3 regions of the Massilia genomosp. 1 genome follow, and region 2 is predicted to be linked to each of the others. Evidence: predicted binding sites of a transcription regulator. Region 2 holds the regulator's gene; each other region holds the start of a gene.
The links. The regulator sigma-54, encoded in region 2, starts transcription at its own class of promoters, with help from an activator protein. The targets are predictions, from matches to a motif close to TGGCANGNAANCTGCTTT.
Positions count from the first base shown of each region.

Region 1: the regulator sigma-54 is predicted to act here: its motif matches at 1,942-1,959, upstream of prpB (methylisocitrate lyase).
Region 3: the regulator sigma-54 is predicted to act here: its motif matches at 2,035-2,052, upstream of F1735_RS23165 (urease accessory protein UreD).

Region 1 covers NZ_WHJF01000040.1:5,016-9,189, reverse strand. Annotated here, with positions in the region: gene prpC (bifunctional 2-methylcitrate synthase/citrate synthase) at 1-964, opposite strand, end outside; gene prpB (methylisocitrate lyase) at 1,012-1,896, opposite strand; gene prpR (propionate catabolism operon regulatory protein PrpR) at 2,103-3,707, shown strand; gene F1735_RS16305 (pyridoxal-phosphate dependent enzyme) at 3,864-4,174, shown strand, end outside.
Region 2 covers NZ_WHJF01000015.1:69-4,242, forward strand. Annotated here, with positions in the region: gene F1735_RS07870 (tetratricopeptide repeat protein) at 84-1,388, shown strand; gene F1735_RS07875 (RNA polymerase factor sigma-54) at 1,414-2,886, opposite strand; gene lptB (LPS export ABC transporter ATP-binding protein) at 2,889-3,647, opposite strand; gene lptA (lipopolysaccharide transport periplasmic protein LptA) at 3,644-4,174, opposite strand, start outside.
Region 3 covers NZ_WHJF01000073.1:28,816-32,989, forward strand. Annotated here, with positions in the region: gene F1735_RS23155 (DinB family protein) at 1-65, shown strand, start outside; gene F1735_RS23160 (DUF1302 domain-containing protein) at 166-1,938, shown strand; gene F1735_RS23165 (urease accessory protein UreD) at 2,062-2,901, shown strand; gene F1735_RS23170 (urease subunit gamma) at 2,920-3,222, shown strand; gene F1735_RS23175 (urease subunit beta) at 3,236-3,559, shown strand; gene ureC (urease subunit alpha) at 3,561-4,174, shown strand, end outside.

The DNA of each region.
Region 1 (4,174 bases), on a different contig from region 2:
TCGGGAACATCTTCTTGACTTCCCACATGACCGTTTCCAGGCGCTCGGCGATATCGAACATCTTGGTCGAACCGGCGCCTTCGGACAGCGAACGCGCCACTTCCTTGATGACTTTATTGCGCGGGTCGGACACGGTATAGACCGGGTGGCCGAAGCCGATCACGACTTCCTTGTTGGCGACGCGGTTGCGGATGTCGGCTTCGGCTTCGTCCGGGTTTTCGTAGCGCTTCTGGATGTCGAGCGCGACTTCGTTGGCGCCGCCGTGTTTCGGGCCGCGCAGCGCGCCGATGGCGCCGGTGATGGCCGAGTGGATGTCCGAACCGGTGCCGGCGATCACGCGCGCGGTGAAGGTCGAGGCGTTGAACTCATGTTCCGCGTACAGGATCAGCGAAGTGTGCATCGCCTTGACCCAGGCTTCCGGCGGCTTGAAGCCGTGCAGCAGGTGCAGGAAGTGGCCGCCGATGGACTCGTCGTCGGTTTCGGTGTCGATGCGGCGGCCGTTGTGGCTGAAGTGGTACCAGTACAGCAGCATCGAGCCGAAGGACGCCATCAGGCGGTCTGCGATGAAGCGCGCGCCCGGCACGTTGTGATCGTCTTTTTCCGGCAGCACGCAGCCGAGGGTGGACACGCCGGTGCGCATCACGTCCATCGGGTGGCTCGACGCCGGCAGCGCTTCGAGTGCGTTCTTGACCGCCTGCGGCAGGCCGCGCATCGATTTCAGGTGCGCCTTGTAGCCACGCAGTTCGCCGTCGTTCGGCAGTTTGCCGTGTACCAGCAGGTAGGCGATTTCTTCGAACTCGCAGCTGTCGGCCACGTCCAGGATGTCGTAGCCGCGGTAGTGCAGGTCGTTGCCGGTTTTGCCGACCGAGCACAGTGCGGTGTTACCGGCGGTGACGCCGGACAGCGCGACCGATTTTTTCGGTTTGAAGGGAACGGCGTCGGCCGGGGTGGTGATGTCAGTCATGTGAGCTCCGCGATTGTTCTTGATTAGTGTGATTACTGTCGATCTTCTTACTTCTCTTTACCCTGGGCGAACAGCGAGTCGAGCTTTTGCTCGTACTCGTGGTAGCCGAGGTAGTCGTACAGCTCCATGCGGCTTTGCATGGTCGCGACGACGTTTTTCTGCGTGCCTTCGGCGCGCAGCGTCTTGTAGAAATTCAGGGCGGCCGCGTTCATGGCACGGTAGGCGCCGCAGCAGTACAGGGCGATATCGACCTTGTGCGCGCGCAGTTCGTCGAGCGTAAACAGCGGCGTGGCGCCGAATTCGGTCAGGTTGGCCAGGATCGGCACCTTGACCGCGTCGCGCACCTGGCTGTACATCTCGAGCTTGGTGATCGCTTCCGGGAAGATCATGTCGGCGCCCGCTTCGACGTAGGCGCAGGCGCGGTCGATGGCGGCGTTCAGGCCTTCAACGGCCAGCGAATCGGTGCGCGCCATGATGACGAAGCTTTCGTCATGACGGGCGTCGACGGCGGCCTTGATGCGGTCGACCATTTCTTCCTTGCTGACGATTTCCTTGCCCGGGCGGTGGCCGCAGCGCTTGGCCGAGACCTGGTCTTCCATATGCACCGCCGCCACGTCGGCGCGGATCATGTGGCGGATCGTGCGCGCGATGTTGAAGGCGCCGCCCCAGCCGGTGTCGATATCGACCATCAGCGGCAGGCCGCAGGTGTCGGTGATGCGCTGGGCATCGGTGATCACGTCGTCCATGGTGCTGATGCCGAGGTCCGGCATGCCGAGCGAGTTGGCGGCCACGCCGCCGCCGGACAGGTACACGGCCTTGTAACCGGTTTGTTCGGCCATGCGCGCGGTATAGGCGGTGATGGTGCCGACGACCTGCAACGGCGACTCTTCCTGGACTGCGCGGCGGAACATCGCGCCTCGTGATTCTCTCATTGCGTTTTCTCCTCGGGTGATGCGTTGGAATGCCATGCTGGGTGCATTGCAAGCGGCGTGCCACGCGCAACCATCTCAAGCTCACGCGCGAAACGTCTTTGTATTCAATGCCTTGCGCAGATTTGAAACACGCCCTGCCATTGTCGGCGTGTTTCATCGCGTTTCACAGTGAAACACCTGAAACGCAACTGGCGTAAAATTGGAACATGCCCTACTCTTCCCGTACCGCTCAAGACGCCAACGACAAGCCGGTCATCTGGACCGTGTCGGTCTCGCGCCTGTCCGACCTGTTCCGCGATATCACGCTCGAATACGACCACCTGGCGTCGATCGAGCCGGTCAACCTCGGCTTTGACGAGGCGGCGCGGCACATCCGCGAGCGCATGGCCGGCGAACGCTGCGACGTAGTGATCGCGGCCGGGTCGAACGCGGCTTACCTCAAGGGCCGCGTGTCGGTGCCGGTGGTAATCGCCAAGGCCAGCGGCTTCGATGTGATGCAGGCCCTGGCGCGCGCGCGCCGCGTGGCCGAGCGCATTGGCGTGATCACCTATCAGCAGCAATTGCCCGAACTGGCCGAATTTGCCAGCACCTTCGGCTTTCATATCGCCCAGCGCACCTACGTCACCGAAGAAGACGCGCGCGCGCAGATCAACGACCTGAAGGCGGCCGGCATACAAGCCATCGTCGGCGCCGGCCTGATTACCGACCTGGCCGAAGAAGCGGGACTGACCGGCGTGTTCGTGTATTCGGCGGCGTCGATCCGCCAGGCCTTCGATGATGCGCTGGAACTGGCGCGCCTGACCCAGCTCGAATCGAACAGCGGGCGCCGCCCGGTGGTCACCGACACCTTGCGCACGCGGCATGGCCTGAACGACTTGCGCGGCGAGTCGCAAGCCATGGAGACCTTGCGCCAGGCCGTGGTGCTGTATGCGCGCTCGCCCGCCACGGTATTGATCGAAGGCGAAACCGGGACCGGCAAGGAGCTGGTGGCGCAGGCGATTCACCGCGAAAGCCCGCGCAGCCTGGGCGCGAACCGGCCGTTCGTGGCCGTCAATTGCGGCGCGGTGGCCGAGTCGCTGCTGGAATCGGAACTGTTCGGCCACGAGGAAGGGGCGTTCACCGGGGCGCGCCGCGGCGGCCATGCGGGCCTGTTCGAGGCGGCCAACCGCGGCACGCTATTCCTCGACGAGATCGGCGAAATGCCGCTGCCGCTGCAAACGCGCCTGCTGCGCGTACTGGAAGAACGCGAGGTGGTGCGGGTCGGCGGCACGCGCCCGGTCGCGATCAATGTGCGCGTCATCGGCGCCACCCACTGCGACCTGGAGCAGCGGGTGCGCGAGGGGCGCTTCCGGGCCGACCTGTTTTACCGGCTGGCGGTGCTGCGGCTGTCGCTGCCGCCGTTGCGCGAGCGCAGTGGTGACGTGGCGGCGCTGGCCGAGTGGTCGCTCAAGAATGCGCTGGCGGCGCTGGGCGCGCGCCCGCATCCGAATCTGCATGCGGAGATGGCGGGCTGCGCGCCGCTGCTCGAGCGCTACGGCTGGCCGGGCAATGTGCGCGAACTGCGCAACCTGATGGAGCGGGTGGCCTTGTTCCTGGCGGCCGAACCGTTGCAGGCGCTGACGCCGGCGTTCGTGCTGTCGGTCGCGCCGGAACTGGGGCGGGAGGCGCAGGCGCCGCTGATTGCACAGGCGCCAGGCGTTGAAACGGTAGACGAGGTGCTGGCGCGTTTTGGGGGGCGGCGCGATGAAGCGGCGGCGTATCTGGGCATCAGCCGCACCACCTTGTGGCGCAAGTTGAAATCGGGCGGATGACAGGATCGACGCACCTTTGCGCAAACCCGATCAGAATTCATATATCGAAGCATAGAATTATTCGTTCCATCGCCGTCATCGCACGCCTATGATCCGCCCTTTTTCCGCCGGCGCGGCCGCCCACCAGGCCGCCCAACCCGGCTTTCGGAGGTTCTTATGTCATCCGCACCGCAGCCTGCCCTGTTTTCCCTGATCGGCAACACCCCGCTGGTCGAAGTGACCCGCATCGACACCGGCCCGTGCCGCCTGTTCCTCAAACTCGAATCGCAAAATCCCGGCGGCTCCATCAAGGACCGCATCGGGCGCGCCATGATCGAAGCGGCGGAAGCCGACGGCAGCCTGCGACCGGGCGGCGTGGTAGTCGAGGCGACCGCCGGCAATACGGGCCTCGGCCTGGCCCTGGTGGCGCGCCTGAAAGGCTACCGCGTGGTGCTGGTCGTACCCGACAAAATGGCGATCGAAAAAAT
Region 2 (4,174 bases):
CCATCACGCTACGTGATCAAAATGGCGCCGAAACCCATCAGGTTGAGTGACCATACTCACTATCACCACCATAGCGGGCCACCATGTTCACGCGATCCACTTCCACTTCCCTGCTGCGCCTGGCGATGCTGGGTACCCTGGGCGCCGCTGGCGCGCCGGCGTGCGCCGCCATTACCTACGACCTGCATGTCGCTATCGACTACACCGGCGCGACGCGCGGCGGCGTACCCATACCGAACGAAACGCATACATTCAAGGTCGTGCAGGGCGAACGCTATCTGACCGTACAGGACGCGAAGGAAACCACGATTCTCGACCTGGTGACGCGGCGCCGCTACCAGATCGACCAGGCAAGCCGCAGCTATGTAAGGTATTCGATGTTCGACACCATTGGCTATCGCCTGCTCGCCATCAGAAAGAAGGGCAGCTTCACGCCGGCCTACGGTTTGATCGAGCTGGAAAACAATCTGTCGCTCGAGGAGGGGGCGCGTACGCTGACCGAGTCGAGCGAAGGCGGCGCCACGGTTTTGGCAGTGAACGGCATTCGCATGGCCAGTCTCGGCCCGGGCGGTACCAGCGTCAGCGCCGCCGACGCGGCCATGTTCGCACGCGTCCTGCGCAATTTCGGCGCCCATCCGCGCGTGCTGACGCGCCTCTCCGCCCAGCAACGCCTGCCGGCCAGCCTGGTCACGTACCACAAGCAGATCGAGGGCTACAGCGAAACGCGTACCTATACGGTCAGCGCCGTCAAGCAAGGCGCGCCGGCCGCTTACAGTCTGGCCGCCTACAAGCCGCGTGCGCCGCAGGGCGACGAGATCGACAAGGTGCTCGACGCGGCCCCGCCGACGGCTGCGGCCAGGCAGGCGGCCGAGCGCGAAATCGCGCAGGCGCACGCAGATAATCGGCCGCTGGACGCCGTGCTGGGCTTGAACGAATGGATATTCTCGGGGGGCGCTTCGATCACGCGCACGCCAGAGCAGCGCGCGCTGGGGAAGGCCAACCCGGAGGTGATCCGGCTCGATGCCGTCATGGACGACAAGAAGACCACGGCGGAACTGGAAGCGGCCAACGTCACGCTGCAGGACCTGCGCAAGCACACCACGCGCAAGCAACATGTCCTGATGCTGTTTGAAGCCGATAACCTCAAAGAGTTGGGCAGGTACCGCGAAGCGGCTGCGTTGTACGCCAAGGCGCTGCAGGCCAATCCGGCAATGGCGTCAGCCTACGGCGGCATGGCAATGGCGCTTTACAGGAGCGAAGATACACAGCGCGCCTGGCGCAGCTGGGATGCGGGACGGCGCATCTCGGGCGGCGGGGAATTCGACTTCTTCGGCAACGTCGAGCAACTGGAAAAGTCGCTCTTGCGCGACTACCCGGAGTTCCTGTAAGCGCTGCGCACACCTGCCCGCCCGGTCACAGGCACTTGCGCAGGGCGACCGGCGGAATCTTGAGCGCTTCGCGGTACTTGGCAACCGTGCGGCGCGCAATCACCATGCCCTGCTCGCCCAGCATGTCGGCGATCTTGCTGTCCGACAGGGGGCTCTTCGGATCTTCGGCGCTGGTCAGCTGCACGATCAGCGCCCGGATCGCCGTCGATGACGCTTCGCCGCCCGCTTCGGTGGCCACGTGGCTGCCGAAAAAATACTTCAGCTCGAACATGCCGTGCGGCGTCATCATGTACTTTTGCGTGGTCACGCGCGAGATCGTGCTTTCGTGCAGGCCAAGCGTGTCGGCGATTTCGCGCAGCACCAGCGGGCGCATCGCCACCGCGCCGTGCGAAAAGAAATTGCGCTGGCGTTCGACGATCGCTTCGGCCACCCGCAAGATGGTGTCGAAGCGCTGGCGCATGTTCTTGATCAGCCATTTGGCTTCCTGCAGCTGCGCGCCCATCTGCCCTTCGCCCTTGCCCTGCTTGAGCAGCGCGGCGTACATGCTGTTTACGCGCAGGCGCGGCATCACGTCGTTATTGAGCATCACCGACCAGCCGTTTTTTGCCTTGCGCACGATCACGTCCGGCACCACGTAGTCCGACACGTCGGACGCGAACTCCGCGCCCGGATGCGGATTGCACTGGCGGATCACGGTCTGCGCCTCGCGCAAGTCTTCATCGTCGCAGTCGAGCGCTTTTTTCAGCTTGTTGAATTCGCGCTGGGCGAACCAGGTCAGGTGGTTTTCGACGATGGTCAGCGCCATGCGCCGCGTCACCATCGGCACGCCGGGCATGCGCCGGATCTGCAGCGCCAGGCATTCGGACGCATTGCGCGCGCATACGCCGCTCGGATCGAAACTTTGCAGCAGCGCCAGCACGGTGCGCAGTTCCTCGATCTCGATCTCCAGCTCGGGCGGCATGCGCTCGTGGATCTCTTCGAGCGACTCGGTCAGGTAGCCGTTGTCGTCGATGGCGTCGACGATCAGTTCGACCAGCGCCCGGTCGCGCGCTTCGAGCACGGTCACGCGCATCTGCTCCATCAGGTGCTCGCGCAAGGTGATGCTCGATGCTTCGAGCTGCGGGCGCGAATCCTCGTCGTCGGGCGTCTTGGCGCGACCGAGGTCGCCCCACTCGCCATCGTTGTCATTGCTGGCCGGGCTGTCCGCTTCGCCGCCTTCGAAGGTCTCGCCTTCGCTTGGCGCCGGCGCATCCTGCGCACCCGGCTCGGGCGGCGCTTCGGTCGGCGTCGAGGTGCTGCTGATGGCGCCATCGCCCAACAGGCGCACCGAATGATCGAGCGGATCGTCGAGTCGTTCGAGCAGCGGATTGTCGCTCAACAGCTGTTCCAGTTCCTGGTGCAGTTCCAGGGTCGACAACTGCAGCAGCCGGATCGACTGCTGCAACTGGGGCGTGAGCGCGAGGTGCTGGGAAGTGCGTAGTTGAAGGGACTGTTTCATGCCTACATCCGGAAGTGTTCGCCCAGGTAGACCCGACGCACGGATTCATCCGCGATGATATCGTCGGGACGACCGGAGGCGAGCACCGCACCCTGGTTGATGATGTAGGCGCGGTCGCAGATACCCAGCGTTTCGCGCACGTTATGGTCGGTGATCAAAACGCCGATGCCGCGCTGCTTGAGGAAGCGCACGATGCGCTGGATCTCGATGACGGCGATCGGATCGACCCCGGCGAACGGTTCGTCGAGCAGCACGAAGCGCGGGTTGGTCGCCAGCGCGCGCGCGATCTCGACCCGGCGCCGCTCGCCGCCGGAGAGCGACATGGCCTGGTTCTCGCGCAGTTTTTCGATCTGCAGGTCGGCCAGCAGGGTATCTAAGCGTTCGTTGATCTGCGCCTTGGTGAGCGACTTGCCGTCGACCTTTTGCAGCTCCAGCACGGCGCGGATGTTTTCTTCCACGGTCAGCTTGCGGAACACCGACGCTTCCTGCGGCAGGTACGACAGGCCGAGCGCGGCGCGCCGGTGAATCGGCAGGCTCGAAATATCGACCCCGCTGATATCGATCGTGCCCGCGTCCGACGGCACCAGGCCGACGATCATGTAGAACGAGGTGGTCTTGCCGGCGCCATTCGGGCCGAGCAGGCCGACCACTTCGCCGCAGTCGACCTGCAACGAGACGTCGCGCACGACCAGGCGCTTGCCGTAGCTTTTCTGCAGGCCGCGCACGATCAGCGTGCTGCCGCAATTTTTCGGTTCGATCATGGATTTCCCGCAGCTGGCGTGGTGGTCGGCGCGGGCGCCGGCGTTGGTGCGGGCGTCACCGCCGGCGCGCTGGACGCCGGCGTGGCCGGCGCGGCGCGCGGCTTGCGCGGGGCGATGATCATGGTGCCGCGCCCCTGGCCCGGCTTGTTGGCGCCGCTGGCGTCATTACGCGCCACGAACACCTCTTTGCGGCTGTCGTAGGAAATGAATTCGCTTTCGATTTCGTTGGTCGGTTTCTGGCCCTCGAGCTGGCGGATTTTGGCGTTCGAGAACAGCTTCATCATGTCGTTGCGTTCATCGTATTCGATGCGCTGGGCCTGGCCTTCGATCCACAGGTCGGGGCCGCCGTCGCGCTTCTGGCGGAACGTGGCAGCCTTGCCGGCGCTGGCGGTCAGGGTCACGAACATGTCGCCTTCGGGCGTCTCCTTGATGACGGCGCGGTCCGACTTGAGAATCAGCGTGCCCTTGGTGACGACCACGTTCCCGGTCAGGATCGTCACCTGGGTCACTTCATTGGTCTCCAGGGA
Region 3 (4,174 bases), on a different contig from region 2:
CCGAAGACCGGGCGCACGATTTCGCGGAACTGGGCTTTGCCGAGCGTGACGTGTGGGGTGTGTAAGTACGCGTGACAAGCGCTCGTAGCGCGTGGTAAATTTGGGTTGTAACCAAAAGTAAAAGCCGGCCACTGACGGCTTACCGTAACTTATCACAGGCCAAACATGCATTGCACCGGGCGCCGGCACGTGTACGTCGCTTTCACGGTCGCCGCTTTGGCGAGCGCGGCGCCGGCATGCGCGCTGGAGACCCAAGTGAGCGGGCGGCTCAGTTTCGGCGCCAGCTTCCGTACCGAGGAACCGGCCCCGCATATGCTCGTTGCATACAATGCGCAAGCGGTCGGACTGTCCGGCCTTGCCAGCGCGGGCCAGAACAGCGATGACGCCAACCTGAATTTCCGGCGCGGCGACGCCGTCACGCGCGCGCTCAAGGGCTATGTGGAGCTGGCCGCTTTTGACGGCGACTTCAGCGCGCTGGTGCGCGTCAAGGCGTGGCACGACTTCGCCCTGAACGACCATGCGCGTGCGTGGGGCAACAGCATCAACGGCTACGCGGCCGGCCAGCCGCTGGGCGACGCCGGCGGCGCGCGGCTGTCGCGTTTTTCGGGGGTGGCGCTGGGCGACGCCGTTGTCCAGCACAGCGCGCGCATCGGCGACGCGCGGCTCCTGACCCGCCTCGGGCAGCAGTCGCTGGCATGGGGTGAGCGTAGCGGCTTTGCGGGCGGGCTGGCTGCGCTCAACGCGGTCGACTTCCCGGCGCGCCGGCGTGCCGACGCCGTGCCGCAGGAAACCCTGGTGCCGGCCCCCATGTTGTTCGCGCGGCTGGAGGGTGGCAGCGGTTTCGGCGTCGAAGGCTTCTACCAGCTCAGCTTTCGGCCATCGGCGCCGGACCTGTGCGGCACTTTCTGGTCCGGTACCGACTACATGGCGCAAGGCTGCAACCTGGCTTTCGCAGGGCCGATGACGGCCAGCGACCGGACGCGCCTGGCGGCGCGCGCCTATGTCGAACGCATGGACAATCCGGCATCGGTCGACGGCGGACAGTACGGAGCGGCGCTGACGTGGAAGTCGCTGCCGCTGGCGATGGACGTGGGCTTGTATTACGCGCGCTACACCGGCAGCACCCCCTTGCCTGGCGTGCGCAAGGCGCAGCGGCCCGGTTTGGGCATGATCGCAGGAGATCCGGATGGCAAGAACATGCGCTACTTCACCGAATACGCGGGCGACATTGCCATGATGGCGCTGACGGTGATGCACCGGCGCGCGCACGGCGGCGTGTTCGGGGAGTTGGCATGGCGCGCCAACCAGCCCATGCAGCTGCCGCCAGGCGATATTTTGCCGGCACTGCTCAATCCCGCTTTTCCATCGCTCCTGCGCAAGGAGGTCGATGCGCTGGCGCCTGGCGCGCTGTATCACACCTATGACCGCTACCGCACTGTCCAGCTTCAGGCGGGCGCGCAGCGGGACTGGCCGCGCGTCGGCGGCGTCGCTCTGAGCACCCTTGGCGAAGTCGTGCTCAAGCATGTCGCCGCGCTGCCCGATCCGTCCGTGCGGCGCTACGGACGGGTCGACCAGTACGGCAATGGCCCGGTCAACGGGACGTGCGTCGTCACGTCCATCGACGCCGCCCGCCAGTGCAGCAGCGATGGGTATGTCACGCCAAGCGCGTATGCGTACCGCATACGCGTGGACGCGCGCTTGGCCCACGCAAGGCCGGGACTGAACCTGCACGCATGGGCGCAATTGCAGCATGACGTGAAGGGATGGTCGCACGATTTCATTCTCAACGAAGGCCGGCGCACCGTGAACATGGGGGTGCGCATGGAATACCTGAAGCGTTATGTCGCCGAAGTGGCCTATGCGCCGGTGTGGGGCGGCGTCTACAACACGCAGGTGGACCGCGACGTGCTGGCGCTGTCGATGGGTGTCAAGTTTTAAGTAAGCGCGCACGCACCAACGTGGTGCGTGCGCGCCGTGGCGGTGCGCCTGATCACCCGTTGTGGGCGCGCCGCACCATGAACGTGCCGCGTGCGCTGGCACGCATCCTGCTCCTGCAAAGATATGCGAGATTGCCAGCCGACCGAACCGACCCACACTGCATGGCAAGCGAGCCTGCGGCTGCGCTTCGCCGACGATGGCGGCACCACGCGGCTGATGGAGCGCGTCCACAGCGGGCCGCTGCGGGTGCAAAAGCCGCTGTATCCGGAAGGCGCGCGCATCTGCCACGCGATCATCGTCCATCCGCCCGGTGGCGTGGTGGGCGGCGACCGGCTGTCGGTGAGCGTGTCCGCCGGCGCGTCCACGCACGCGTTCCTGACCTCGCCCGGCGCCGCCAAGTGGTACCGGGCCAACGGCAAGGTCTCGCGCCAGGATGTGACGATCGACGCCGGCGCCGGCGCGGCCGTCGAATGGATGCCGCAGGAAGCCATTTTCTTCAATGGCGCCCATGTGGCGCTCGAACAACGGGTCGAGTTGGCGCTCGATGCCAGCTACATCGGCTGCGACATCCTGTGCCTGGGCCGGCGCGCCTCGGGCGAGACCTTCGATAGCGGCGTCATCACCCAGCACACGCAGATCCGCCGTGGCGGCAAGCTGCTGTGGTGGGAGCAGGGCGCGCTGCGCGGCGGCGGCGCGGCCATGCACAGCCCTCTGGGACTGAACGGCGCGAGCGTGTGCGCCACCCTGGTCGGCGTGGGCCGGCCGGCCGGCGCCGCGCTGATCGACGCCATGCGCGCGCTCGATCCGTCGCTTGGCGTGACCCAGGTCAAATCGGTGTTTGTCGCACGCTACCTGGGCGAGGACAGCGAAAGCGCGCGCCGCGCCATGTTCGGGGTGTGGCAGATGCTGCGCCCGCACCTGCTCGGGTGCGCCGCGCCGCTGCCGCGCATCTGGAACACCTGAAAAGAGAGACGACAAGCCATGGACCTGACCCCGCGCGAAAAAGACAAACTGCTGATCTTCACCGCCGCCTTGCTGGCCGAACGGCGCATGGCGCGCGGCCTCAAACTCAATTACCCGGAAGCGGCGGCCTTGATCAGCGCGGCCATCATGGAGGGCGCGCGCGATGGCAAGACGGTGGCGCAGCTGATGTCCGAAGGCGCCGCGATATTGACGCGCGCCGACGTCATGGACGGCATCGCCGAGATGATCCCCGATATCCAGGTCGAGGCGACTTTCCCGGACGGCAGCAAGCTCGTGACCGTCCACAACCCCATTCCCTGAGAGCGAGATGAGCATGATACCCGGCCAATACCTGCTTGCCGATGGCGACATTGAACTGAACGCCGGCCGCGCCACCCGTACTGTGGTGGTGGCCAACAGCGGCGACCGGCCGATCCAGGTCGGCTCGCATTTCCACTTTTTCGAGGTCAATAGCGCGTTGCGCTTCGCGCGCAGCGCGGCAATCGGCATGCGGCTCAATATCGCTTCCGGCACTGCGGTGCGCTTCGAGCCGGGCCAGCGGCGCACCGTGGAACTGGTCGCGCTCGGCGGCGACCGGATGGTGTTCGGCTTTAACGGCCTGGTGATGGGCGAACTGCCACCGCACGGAGGCCATTGAGATGCCCTCGATCAGCCGCCGCGCCTACGCCGACATGTTCGGCCCCACCACGGGCGACCGCATCCGCCTTGCCGATACCGACCTGTTCATCGAGATCGAACGCGACTTCGCCATCCATGGCGAGGAAGTCAAGTTCGGCGGCGGTAAAACCATCCGCGACGGCATGGGCCAGTCGCAGCGGCTGCATGCCGACGTGATGGATACCGTCATCACCAACGCCGTCATCGTCGACCACTGGGGCATCGTCAAGGCCGATATCGGCCTCAAGAACGGCCTGATCGCCGCCATCGGCAAGGCCGGCAACCCGGACGTGCAGCCAGGCGTGACGATCGCCATCGGCGGCGCCACCGAAATCATCGCCGGCGAAGGCATGATCGTCACCGCCGGCGGGGTCGATACCCACATCCATTTCATCTGCCCGCAGCAGATCGAAGAAGCGCTCATGAGCGGCATCACCACCATGATCGGCGGCGGAACCGGTCCCGCGACCGGCACCGCGGCCACCACCTGCACGCCGGGACCGTGGCACCTGCATGCGATGCTGGGGGCGGCGGACGCCTTTCCGATGAACCTGGGCTTCATGGGCAAGGGCAACGTCAGCCTGCCGGGGCCTCT